DNA from 2 places in the Aeribacillus sp. FSL W8-0870 genome. Region 2 is predicted to be linked to the other one. Evidence: predicted binding sites of a transcription regulator. Region 2 holds the regulator's gene; the other holds the start of a gene.
The links. Region 2 encodes LexA, which represses DNA repair genes until DNA is damaged. Its sites were predicted from a motif close to CGAACATATGTTCG; they were not measured.
Positions count from the first base shown of each region.

Region 1: the regulator LexA is predicted to act here: its motif matches at 2,883-2,896, upstream of uvrB (excinuclease ABC subunit UvrB).

Region 1 is NZ_CP150165.1:838,690-845,254, forward strand. Features, by position in the region: gene NSU02_RS04045 (heavy metal translocating P-type ATPase) at 1-1,429, shown strand, start outside; partial or broken gene NSU02_RS04050 (ROK family protein) at 1,576-2,471, shown strand; gene NSU02_RS04055 (DUF2198 family protein) at 2,609-2,839, shown strand; gene uvrB (excinuclease ABC subunit UvrB) at 2,965-4,947, shown strand; gene uvrA (excinuclease ABC subunit UvrA) at 4,954-6,565, shown strand, end outside.
Region 2 is NZ_CP150165.1:2,210,122-2,216,686, forward strand. Features, by position in the region: gene tkt (transketolase) at 1-38, opposite strand, end outside; gene NSU02_RS10690 (DUF896 domain-containing protein) at 110-340, opposite strand; gene NSU02_RS10695 (recombinase family protein) at 416-1,066, opposite strand; gene NSU02_RS10700 (LysM peptidoglycan-binding domain-containing protein) at 1,085-1,399, opposite strand; gene lexA (transcriptional repressor LexA) at 1,558-2,181, shown strand; gene gdhA (NADP-specific glutamate dehydrogenase) at 2,511-3,890, shown strand; gene NSU02_RS10715 (lysophospholipid acyltransferase family protein) at 4,623-5,207, shown strand; gene NSU02_RS10720 (TIGR00730 family Rossman fold protein) at 5,291-5,872, opposite strand; gene NSU02_RS10725 (aldo/keto reductase) at 5,970-6,565, opposite strand, start outside.

The DNA.
Region 1 (6,565 bases), 1.4 Mb from region 2:
TCCATCGGATGGGATAGTGGTGGAAGGGAAAAGCTCAGTTAATGAAGCGGCCATTACTGGAGAATCTCTCCCTGTTGAAAAGGAAGCAAAAGATGAAGTGTTTGGCGGAAGCATTAATAATGAAGGAATTTTGAAAGTTCGGATAACAAAGCCTTATGAAGAATCGTCTCTAGCGAAAATTTTGCATTTAGTTGAAGAAGCGCAGGAAACAAAAACGCCGACTGAGCAATTTATTAATAAGTTTGCGAAATATTATACTCCTTTGATCATGCTTATCTCTCTTGTCGTTATTTTTATTCCGCCGCTTTTCTTAGGAGTTGATTGGAGAACATCTTTATATCAAGGATTGGCAGTGTTAATTGTCGGCTGTCCATGTGCATTAGTTTTATCCTCTCCCATTGCTATCGTTTCAGGAATCACGAGAAATGCACGCAAAGGCATTCTTGTAAAAGGCGGGGTTTATTTAGAGCAATTAGGGAAAATTGGAATAATAGCTTTTGATAAAACAGGAACACTGACAAAAGGGGAGCCTTATGTAGAGAAGTTTGTAGAATATGATCCTTCTTTTTGGAGCATCATCGGATCAATTGAAAAATCCTCTACTCATCCGATCGCTAAAGCCATTATGAAAAAAATAGATGAGTTAAACGTTTCCCTTTTGGAGGCTCGCTCCGTTGTTGCAACATCAGGTGAGGGAATAAAAGCGGAGATAGACGGGAAGGAATACCGTGTCGGCAATGAAAAAACGATTCAACATCTTTCGCTCAGCGAAAATGTAAAGGAAGACATAAAGGCCTTTAAACAGGAAGGACTAACAATCGTTTTGGTTTCAGATGACAAAAACGTTCTCGGTATGGTCGGTATAGCGGATGAAATTCGACAGGAAAGCAGCCAGGTGATCCGCATGCTTCACCGAACAGGTGTGAAGAGGACTGTCATGTTGACAGGAGACCACGAAAAAACTGCTGAAAAAGTGGCGAAAAAGGTTGGTTTAAGTGAATATTTTGCAAACCTTCTGCCGGAAGAAAAGGTGGAAAAGGTAAAAGAGCTGTCTCTCTCAGGAAAAACGGCAATGATCGGAGATGGTATCAATGATGCGCCTGCGCTCGCAGCTGCTGATTTAGGCATTGCAATGGGAAAAGGAACAGACAGCGCAATTGAAACGGCTGATATCGTTTTAATGCAAGATCATTTAGGAAAGCTGCCTGAAGCTATTTCAACCGCCAAAAAGGTGAACAGAATCATCAAGTTAAACATCGGGATTGCTCTAGGTTTAAAAGCCGCTGCACTGCTGCTGACGATTCCAGGCTGGCTTACGCTTTGGATAGCCATTCTGTCTGATATGGGGGCGACTGTTTTAGTGACCCTCATTAGTTTAACGATTTTATGGGAACGAAATAAAAAACTTCTAAATGAGGCTTTCAGCTAATGGCTGATCGCCTTTTTTTCTTGCATTTTTTAATATTTCTCTTCCATAAACATATGACATTTATTATAATCTTATTAATTTGACAACCTGCCGCTAATGAAAAATTGGACATAACATTATGGACAAAATCATGGGAGGAATTGTGCATGCTTTTAGGTGCAATTGAAGCGGGCGGAACAAAATTTGTCTGTGGAATTGGAGATGAAAACGGAAATATCATCGAGCGGACTTCTTTTCCGACGACAACGCCTGATGAAGTGCTTGAACAAGTGGTCAAATTTTTTCGGGATAAAGATATTAAAGCGCTTGGAATTGGCTCATTCGGTCCGATTGATTGATTGATTTAGATCGCACAAGCGAAACATTCGGATACATAACATCTACTCCGAAGCTACAGTGGGCGAATATAAATCTTGTCGGAGCGATAAAAAAAGAATTCCCTATTCCAATTGGCTTTGATACCGACGTCAATGCAGCAGCGCTGGGGGAAATGAAATGGGGGGCTGCGAAAGGTCTGAATAGCTGCATTTATATGACGATCGGTACCGGGATCGGAGTCGGTGCCATCTCTGAAGGACATCTAGTACACGGGCTAATCCATCCGGAAATGGGGCATATGCTTGTTCGGCGCCATCCTGAAGATTCGTTTGCCGGCAATTGTCCGTATCACAAAGATTGCTTGGAAGGAATGGCATCCGGTCCAGCAATAGAAAAACGCTGGGGAAAAAAGGGGCAAGAATTAGAAAAAAATGAGAAAGTATGGGATTTGGAAGCGTACTATATTGCACAAGGAATTGCCAACCTTATACTCGTTTTATCGCCTAAAAAAATAATAATTGGCGGCGGAGTCGCCAAACAAAAGCAATTGTTCCCCCTTATACATCAAAATGTTCAAGCTTTATTAAACGGTTATGTTCGCCATGAAGTGGTGCTAGAAAACATTGCAGATTATATTGTTCCGCCCGGATTAGGGGATAATGCGGGACTTTGCGGAGCAAACGGTTTAGCATATGAGGCGTTTTTGGAGCATAATCAAAAATAAAGCATTCATAGTGAAAGAACATTGATTGCCATTATTGTTCAAAAAGCATCGGTATGTGGTTTTGCTTGAAAGCTTTTGAACGGCTTCCATATAATAAAGGTATAACCGTTTAACCGTTGATGAAAAGAGGTTTTTTTATGATCAAGCTTGTGTTTGCCGCATTCGCCCCTTTTTTGCTTGTCTTATTTTTCACAAGAGTTACATATAGTCATGTCGTTGGGACATTGTTGACGGCTGGTTTATTAATTGCCTCTTATTTTGCAGGTCATATGGATACTATTTATATCGCCATTTTGGATGTAGCCAGCTTAGCAGCTGGTTTTATCGCTGCCAGAAGCATGAAAAAGGATAAGAAAACATCTACTTAAACCTGTTCAACACGATTGACAGGTTTTTATTGTCTATGAAAATCAAACGTCAGTTCGTATTTTTGGTGATTCAGCCTGATTATATGTTAAAATAAAATATAAGTTTCTGAATTGGAGGATGTTCCATGGATCGGTTTGAATTAGTTTCAAATTACCAGCCTCAAGGAGATCAGCCGAAAGCTATCAAAGAGCTGGTGGAGGGAATCAGGCAAGGAAAAAAACATCAGACATTGTTAGGTGCAACTGGAACTGGCAAAACGTTTACGATATCCAATGTGATTAAAGAAGTGAACAAACCGACGCTGGTCATTGCCCATAATAAAACGCTTGCCGGACAGCTGTATAGCGAGTTTAAAGAATTTTTCCCGAACAATGCAGTTGAATATTTTGTCAGCTATTATGACTATTATCAGCCGGAAGCGTATGTTCCGCAAACAGATACGTATATTGAAAAAGATGCGAGCATTAATGATGAAATTGATAAATTAAGACATTCGGCCACCTCTGCATTGTTTGAACGGAAAGATGTTATTATTATCGCAAGCGTTTCTTGCATATATGGTTTAGGTTCGCCAGAAGAATATCGTGAGCTGGTCGTTAGTCTTCGCACAGGAATGGAAATCGAGCGCAATGACTTGCTGCGCCGTTTAGTGGATGTGCAGTATGAAAGAAATGATGTAGATTTTCGCAGGGGAACTTTTCGCGTGCGCGGGGATGTAGTGGAAATTTTCCCTGCTTCGCGCGATGAACATTGTATCCGCGTGGAATTTTTCGGAGATGAAATCGACCGTATCCGTGAAGTTGATGCGCTGACAGGCGAAATTATTGGAGAGCGGGAGCATGTAGCGATTTTCCCGGCATCACACTTTGTGACAAGAGAAGAAAAAATGAAAATTGCCATTGCTAATATTGAAAAGGAGCTTGAGGAACGGCTGCATGAACTGCGGGAGAATGGAAAGCTTTTGGAAGCGCAACGGCTCGAGCAACGGACAAGATATGATTTAGAAATGATGCGGGAGATGGGCTTTTGCTCCGGGATTGAAAACTACTCCCGTCATCTTACATTAAGACCGCCCGGTTCGACTCCTTATACGCTTTTAGATTATTTTGGAGATGATTTTTTGATCGTCATTGACGAGTCGCATGTGACGATTCCGCAAATCCGTGGGATGTACAACGGCGACCAGGCGAGAAAACAAGTGCTTGTCGATCATGGATTCCGTTTGCCTTCAGCACTTGACAACCGTCCGTTAAAATTTGAGGAATTTGAAAAGCATATGAAACATGTCATTTATGTTTCTGCCACCCCTGGGCCGTATGAGCTGGAGCATACGCCGGTTGTTGTTGAACAGATTATCCGCCCGACTGGACTTTTAGATCCAACCATTGACGTCCGACCTGTTGAAGGGCAAATAGACGATTTAATCGGCGAAATTCAAAAGCGGGTTAAACGGAATGAGCGGGTGCTTGTGACCACATTAACGAAAAAAATGGCGGAAGATTTAACGGATTATTTGCGGGAAATCGGGATTAAGGTGACATATCTCCATTCCGAAATTAAAACGCTCGAGCGCATTGAAATTATCCGCGACCTGCGCCTTGGCAAACATGAAGTGTTGGTCGGGATCAATTTGCTCAGGGAAGGGCTTGATATTCCGGAGGTCTCTCTCGTTGCAATTTTGGATGCAGATAAAGAAGGATTTCTTCGTTCGGAACGTTCTCTTATTCAAACAATCGGACGGGCGGCTCGGAACGCAAACGGGCATGTCATTATGTATGCTGATACAATCACAAAATCGATGGAAATCGCCATAAACGAAACAAAACGGCGTCGTGCGATTCAAGAGGAATATAACCGTCAACATGGCATTACGCCAAAAACGATTCAAAAAGATATTCGCGATGTAATTAGGGCGACATATGCAGCGGAAGAGGAAGCAGAATATAAAACGGAAAAGGCTGTGAAGCTGAACAAAATGTCGAAAAAAGATCGAGAACAACTGATAGCCCGTATGGAAAAAGAAATGAAAGAAGCTGCAAAAGCATTAGATTTCGAAAGAGCTGCTGAACTGCGCGATCTAATTTTGGAGATGAAAGCGGAAGGATGATTGGATATGGCAATGGATAAAATTGTTGTAAAAGGTGCACGCGCTCATAATTTAAAAAACATTGATGTCACGATTCCAAGAGACAAGCTTGTCGTTGTAACAGGTTTATCGGGATCGGGCAAATCTTCTTTAGCATTTGATACAATTTATGCAGAGGGACAGCGGCGATATGTGGAGTCTTTATCTGCCTATGCCCGCCAATTTTTAGGACAAATGGATAAACCTGATGTCGATGCGATCGAAGGCTTATCGCCGGCCATTTCGATTGATCAAAAAACGACAAGCAGAAATCCGCGTTCAACGGTCGGAACGGTGACAGAAATTTATGACTACCTACGGCTTCTTTTTGCCCGTGTCGGGCGGCCGACATGTCCGGTGCATGGGATAGAAATTTCTTCGCAAACAATCGAACAGATGGTTGACCGGATTATGGAGTATCCGGAACGGACAAGACTGCAGGTTCTTGCTCCTATTGTGTCTGGAAAAAAAGGAATGCATGTGAAAACATTGGAGGAAATAAAAAAGCAAGGGTTTGTCCGCGTGCGGATTGACGGAGAAATGATGGAGCTTACCGATGATATTTCTCTTGAAAAAAATAAAAAACATTCCATCGATGTCGTTGTGGATCGGCTGATCGTGAAAGAGGGGATTATAAGCCGGTTGACCGATTCGATTGAAACAGCTTTAAAATTAGGTGATGGAAAAGTCATAATTGACATCATCGATGGCGAAGAGCTGCTTTTCAGTGAACATCATGCCTGCCCGATTTGCGGTTTTTCGATTGGAGAGCTTGAACCGCGGATGTTTTCCTTTAACAGCCCATACGGAGCTTGTCATGCTTGTGACGGCTTAGGTTCAAAACTAGAGGTGGATTTGGATCTCGTTATTCCAAATAAAAACTTGACATTAAAGGAACACGCAATTGCACCGTGGGAGCCGACAAGCTCTCAATATTATCCGCAGCTTCTTCAAGCGGTTTGCAACCATTACGGTATTGATATGGACATTCCGGTTAAAGATATACCGAAACATCTGCTCGATAAAATTTTATTTGGAAGCGGCGGGGAAAAAATTTATTTTCGCTATGAGAACGATTTCGGGCAAATCCGGGAAGGCTATGTAGAATTTGAAGGTGTGGTCCGCAATATAGAACGGCGCTATAAAGAAACGACATCTGATTTCATACGCGAACAAATGGAAAAATATATGACGAATCAGCCGTGCCCGACATGCAAAGGGCATCGACTGAAAAAGGAAAGTCTGGCTGTTCTTATTAACGGACGCCATATCGGACAAGTCACTCAATTGTCTATTCGTGAAGCCTATCAGTTTTTTGACCAATTGGCATTGACAGAAAAAGAAATGAAAATTGCCAATTTGATTTTAAGAGAAATAAAAGAACGGCTGAATTTTTTAATTGAGGTAGGTCTTGATTATTTAACATTAAGCAGATCAGCCGGTACGCTCTCTGGTGGAGAAGCTCAAAGAATCCGTCTTGCCACGCAAATCGGATCAAGACTGACTGGAGTACTTTATATATTGGACGAGCCGTCTATCGGTTTGCATCAACGGGACAATGACAGGCTGATCCGTGCTCTCCAAAATATGCGGGATATCG
Region 2 (6,565 bases):
GTCATGATGGATAAATCTTGAATGGAATGAGTCACCATTATCATCCTCTCATCTGTATTTTCAGTTTATAATCTTATCTTTATTGTTGCAATAAGGCAACACCCATCCGTTAATGCAGCCTTTTATTTTTAAATTTTTTCAATTTTTCCGGTGTAACATCATTACCTTTCGGATCAATCACTGTAACATTTTTTAAGGTGTTTTGAAAATCCCGACGAAACGACTCTAAATATTCCTGCCTTAATTGCTGCTGCTCAAGCTTTTCCTCTTGCGTCAATCCTTCTGACTTAGACTTTTTAGATAGTTCATTAATACGGTTAAGTTTTTCTTTTGAAATCATAAGCTGAACCCCTTGTATATTTTTGCCGCGCTCTTTTATCATACTAAATGCGACCACTAATGACAACAATTATTGCTATGATTCTCCTTTTTCTGACAAAAATTGTTGATATCTGCGATGGACAGTAGCTTTTGAAACGTCATAGCCGAATCCTCTTAATGTTGCCGCTATTTCTGAAAATGTCAGGCCGTTTTTCCGCAATCGGTCAATCTCCTCGATCGGAACTTCTTTTCGCTCTCTTTTATAGGAAGAATTTCTATTCTTTAAATTTTTTTCAGGCCTGTACCCATTTTGTATAGCTCTCAACATTCCCCGCTTTATTTTCAAATTATGAATTTTTCGTTGATATTCTTCGACAATTCCTATGATTTCAAGCACCATCGTGTCTGATTCAGACAGTTCCATCTCCCCGCGATGGGCAGCGGTGAAAATTTTCACACCTTGTTTCAAAATGGAATGGACAATGGCGATTTTGGCATTCCCTCTGCCAATTCTTGTTTCATCCTGTATTAATACCGCTTCAATTTCTTTCTCCTCAATCAATTCCAGCAGTTGAAAAACCCCTTCACGATCAACATCATACCCGCTCGCTTTTTCTTCTATCACTTCAACAACTTCCATACCGTTTTCAGCTGCGAGCTTTAACAGCTCGTCCTTCTGTCTTTTCAAAGATGTTTCCTGCTCATCTTTTTCAGTGCTGACTCTTGCATAAACGACTGCTCTCATGTTAAATGCTCCTTGCGGTTATTCTTTGTTTGCCAAATATTCAGCATTGTAGTATTTATTTTTTTCAATCGGAATGACGATTGTTTCCCCCGGTTTTACAACAAGGCTTTGGAGATTGTTTCGCTCCTGAACCCATTTAACAAACTCTGAATGAGACATATTGTCATATTCTTTATATTCATCAGCGATTTTCCACAAACTGTCCCCTTCCTTCACTTGAACCTCCAAATAATGATCGAGCTCTTCCCTTTCTCCAGTATACGAAATCGCCAAAACTGCCGCCATGATGACAAGGAAAAAAGAAACGATGTAAGACCATGATAATTTATCCATTTAGAACCGCCCCTGAAACAGAATATTTGTTCGGTTTTTTGTTTTTAAGTATAAAAGGGAACACATGTTTCTGTCAAGCAAATATTCGAACTTACGTTTGCTTTTTTGGAAAAATCATGCTATAATCGACACAAATTGATATGACTGAGGTGCTTGACATGTCAACAAAATTATCTAAGAGACAACAAGATATTTTGAACTTCATTAAGGAGGAAGTAAAAAAGAAAGGATACCCTCCCTCTGTAAGAGAAATCGGCGAAGCGGTCGGTCTTGCCTCCAGTTCAACTGTTCACGGGCATTTAGCAAAGCTTGAGAGCAAAGGACTGATTAGAAGAGACCCCACAAAGCCGAGAGCCATTGAAATTTTGGACGATGATGGCAGCCACCTTCTAACAAACAATGTGATCAACGTGCCGGTCATAGGAAAAGTGACGGCTGGTATTCCGATCACTGCCGTTGAAAACATCGAAGAATATTTTCCGCTTCCGAATCATATTGCATCAGGTGATGATCAACTTTTCATGCTTGAAGTAGTCGGAGAAAGCATGATCGAAGCAGGCATTCTGGACGGAGATTTAGTTATTGTCAGACAGCAGCAAACAGCCAATAACGGCGACATCGTTGTCGCGCTCACAGACGACAATGAAGCGACCGTAAAAAGGTTTTTCAAAGAAAAAGACTTTATACGGCTTCAGCCGGAAAACCCAACAATGGAACCGATTATTTTAAAAAATGTGACAATACTCGGAAAAGTGATCGGGCTATACCGCTCCATACACTGAATATTCGATGTCTCAAAACAGGTGAGGCATCCTTTTTCTTTTTATAAAATTTTCAAAATTCCCTCTCTTAGCGATGTTAAATTTTTAAAAATGTTTTCTAATCAATATGTATGCAGACAAGCTAGATTCAATGAAACAAATTTCAGGCGCCTTCTCCGCGCCTGCATGCAAAGCTATTATGCAACAATTCTCAACAGTCATTGTTTTTTGATTTATTTTGTTGTAGAATTTTTTATTGTAGATTTCGCTTCCTTAGCCAGTGCCGGGATGATTTACTGAATTGTTTGAATTCTTCTAACTGCTTAAATTTTAGGTATAGGAGAGGTGCTATGAATCAATTACTTATGAAACAAAGTGAATTGGAAAATGCAAAGCAATATGTCAATGAAGTATTTCAATCCGTGCAAGAAAAAAATCCGAATGAGCCTGAGTTTCTTCAAGCTGTAAAAGAAATATTTGACTCGCTTGTGCCTGTATTTGCTCAACATCCTACATATATAAAACACGGAATACTTGAAAGAATTGTTGAGCCGGAAAGATTGATCATTTTTCGCGTTCCATGGGTGGATGACGAAGGAAAAGTGCGTGTAAACCGCGGATTTAGAGTGCAATATAATAGTGCAATTGGGCCATATAAAGGAGGCTTGCGCTTTCACCCGACCGTCAACGCCAGCATTATTAAATTTTTAGGATTTGAACAAATCTTCAAAAATTCATTGACTGGGCAGCCGATCGGCGGAGGAAAAGGCGGATCTGATTTTGATCCGAAAGGTAAATCAGATGGGGAAATTATGAGATTTACACAAAGCTTTATGACAGAGCTTTACAAACATATTGGACCAGATATTGACGTTCCTGCCGGTGATATTGGAGTTGGCGCAAGAGAGATCGGATACTTGTTTGGCCAATATAAAAGAATACGCGGCGGATTTGAAGCTGGGGTGTTAACCGGAAAAGGCATTGGTTACGGCGGAAGCCTAGCGAGAACCGAAGCGACAGGGTATGGAACTGTTTATTTTGTTGAAGAAATGCTTAAAGACCATGGATTAAGCTTCAAAGGAAGCACAGTTGTTGTCTCTGGTTCTGGGAACGTTGCCATATATGCGATTGAAAAAGCAACACAATTAGGTGCAAAAGTTGTCGCATGCAGCGACTCTGATGGCTACATTTTTGATAAAAATGGAATTAATCTTGAAACGGTTAGAAGGTTAAAAGAAGTTGAAAGAAAAAGAATTAAAGAATATGTAAATGAACATCCTCATGCAGAATATTATGAAGGCTGTTCCGGAATTTGGTCCATTCCGTGCGATATTGCCCTCCCATGCGCTACTCAAAATGAAATCGATAAAAAAGCAGCTGAACTCCTTGTTTCCAACGGACTCAAAGCTGTTGGAGAAGGCGCCAACATGCCGTCTACATTAGAAGCGATCGACGTGTTTTTATCAAACAATATTCTTTTTGGACCTGCAAAAGCTGCTAACGCAGGCGGAGTTGCTGTTTCAGCATTAGAAATGGCTCAAAACAGCGCAAGATTATCTTGGAGCTTTGAAGATGTCGACGCAAAATTACGTGATATCATGAAGAACATTTACCGAAATTGCGTCAACGCTGCAAATGAATACGGCTGCTCCGGAAATCTTGTCGTCGGCGCTAACATTGCAGGATTTAAAAAAGTCGCTGATGCAATGGTAGAACAAGGAGTCATTTAAAAGATAGAAAAATGGTCATTTCCATCATTTATTCTTTATAGTGAGTAAACATATATGATAATCGCTAAAGCTTTACCTACCCTGCTTTGGCGATTCATCATGCTCACTATAATACCCCATCTTAACTTGAGTGAATAGAAATTGACATCACACCGATCCAAATTCACTCTTCTTTATTTCCACGATTGGATCAAATTTTTCCCTATCAGTGTATCCCATTCAATGAGAGAATTGAAGTTTTATGTCAGATTATCTTACATATTTTTTTACGCTGATGCCTGGATTGATTATCTCTCTTGCTTTTTAAATAAAAAAGACAGATTGCACTGATGTTTGTTTTTCTGCTTCTTCTCTTCTTTACTCTCAATATTTTGTATCATCAAGTATAAAATTTATAGAAACAAAGTAACTGCTATTAAAATTGATTTTTCCAATTAAAGCATTTTATTATTGATATGGTTGCTCCTTCTATCCAGTGCCAATAACCTTCAGCACAAATACTTGTTCATCTAAAAAACACCGAATACGGCTGCCCATCCTCCAATGAAACGGCGGTATTTTCACTGACTGACTTTGGATAAGACGATTCGTTGACGATGTACTACCGACTTTACATGCATCACGTAAAAATGCTAAACTGAACGCAGACAAAATCGACATGCGCCCTAACCGAAAATACAGATCTTTTGCAACGCAAACATATTTCTGGAAGTCATTCGGGGGGGGAACAAAATGATTTATCATTTAGCAGGAAAACTTGCAATATTGATCATTAAAATTTTTAGTTTGCTAGAAGTCAAAGGCAAGCAGCATATTCCGGCAGACCATCGTTTTATTGTTACATGCTCTCATCGCAGCTGGGTAGATGTAGTCTTGCTCGCCGCAGCACTTTTTCCAATTCATGTCCATTATATGGCCAAAAAAGAATTGTTTCAGAACACGCTCATAGGTTGGTTTTTGAAAAAGATGCATGCTTTTCCAGTTAATCGTGAAAATCCTGGACCGAGCGCACTAAAAATTCCTTTGAAACTGTTAAAAGAAAATAAAGTTGTTGGAATTTTCCCGAGCGGCACAAGAACAGACGAGGAAGTTCCTTTAAAAAGAGGCGCGGTTACAATTGCGATGAAAGCCGGCGTTCCCATATTGCCTGCAACCTATCATGGTCCAAAAAGTTTAAAAGATTTTTTTGCCGGGAAAAAAGCTGTCGTTGCATTTGGCGAACCAATCTATTTAGAGAAAAATGCAAATCAAATTGATGATGCGCTTCAACAGCTTGAACATAAGCTGAAAGCTCTTGAAAAAAGCATAAACGACTAAACATTGACGTTTCTGATCAGCTTGTCATTTTTAGACAAACTGATCAGAAAGCTAAAGGCGAAGTAAAGTTCTGATATTTTCATTTATCGATCTAGTTCGATCCACTTATTTGTCTTCAAAGGCGGTTTGTACGCACGAAGTTTATCTATTAATATAGAGGGATTGTCTGCAAAAATCATAAACTGTTTATGCGTTTCAGGCATGAAGCCTCCCTCTACCGCATTCTCAATCATCTGTTTTACCGGCGTGTAATAGTCATCGATATTTAACAACGCCACAGGCTTTTCATGAATCCCAAGCTGCCCCCAGCTAACCGCTTCAAATATTTCCTCAAAAGTACCATAGCCTCCGGGAAGAGCAATGAACGCATCTGAAAGCTCTCCCATTTTTGCTTTCCGCTCATGCATATCATTGACTTCATAAAGCTGAGTGAGATGCTTGTGGACAACCTCTCCTTGAAATAAATTCGTCGGCATAACGCCCAATACGGTGCCTCCTAACTCTAATACGGTGTTTGCAATCACTCCCATCAGACCAATGCTGGAGCCTCCATATACGAGCTCAAGCCTGTTTTTTACCAATTCTTCTCCCAGTTTGATAGCTGCTTCTTTATACTTAGGATTTGTTCCCGGATTCGATCCTGCAAAAACACAAACACGTCTCATATTACCACTCCTGCTTCTTCTCTAAACGTTCTGACGAATGAGAAAGTCCTATTAAAAGCTGTGAATGGGATATTTCCATCACAGCTTTTTTACAAAATTATTGAAAAATCTGACTGATTTTCTCTATTTCTTCCTTTGTTAACTGGACATCTAACGTTTTTAAATTGTCAAGTACCTGTTCCGGCTTCTTCGCACCAGGGATGATCGCATCGATGGAATCGACCGTTAAATACCATGCTAGCACAACGTGAGCAATTTCAGCATTTTTCGCTTCTGCGATTGGACGCAATTGCTCGACTTTTTCGAGATTACGCGCAAATGCTTCCCCTTGAAACAAAGGATTTTGTGCACGTGAATCATTGAACTTCTCATCTTTCGAATATTTTCCGCTTAATAGACCTGAGGCAAGTGGAAAATATGGTATAAACGATATTCCATTTTCCGCCGTGTAAGGAAGCAAATCTTTTTCTGCTTGTCGTTTAAATAAGTTATATTCGGACTGAATTACATCGACATACCCATCTTTGTTCGCTTCTTTTAATTGTTCGAGCGAGAAATTCGATACACCGATCGCACGAATTTTCCCTTCATCCTTAAGCTTCTTCAATTCACCGACAGCTTCATCCTTCGGTGTCGTTTCGTCCGGAAAATGAATGTAATATAAATCTATGTAATCCGTTTTTAAGCGTTTCA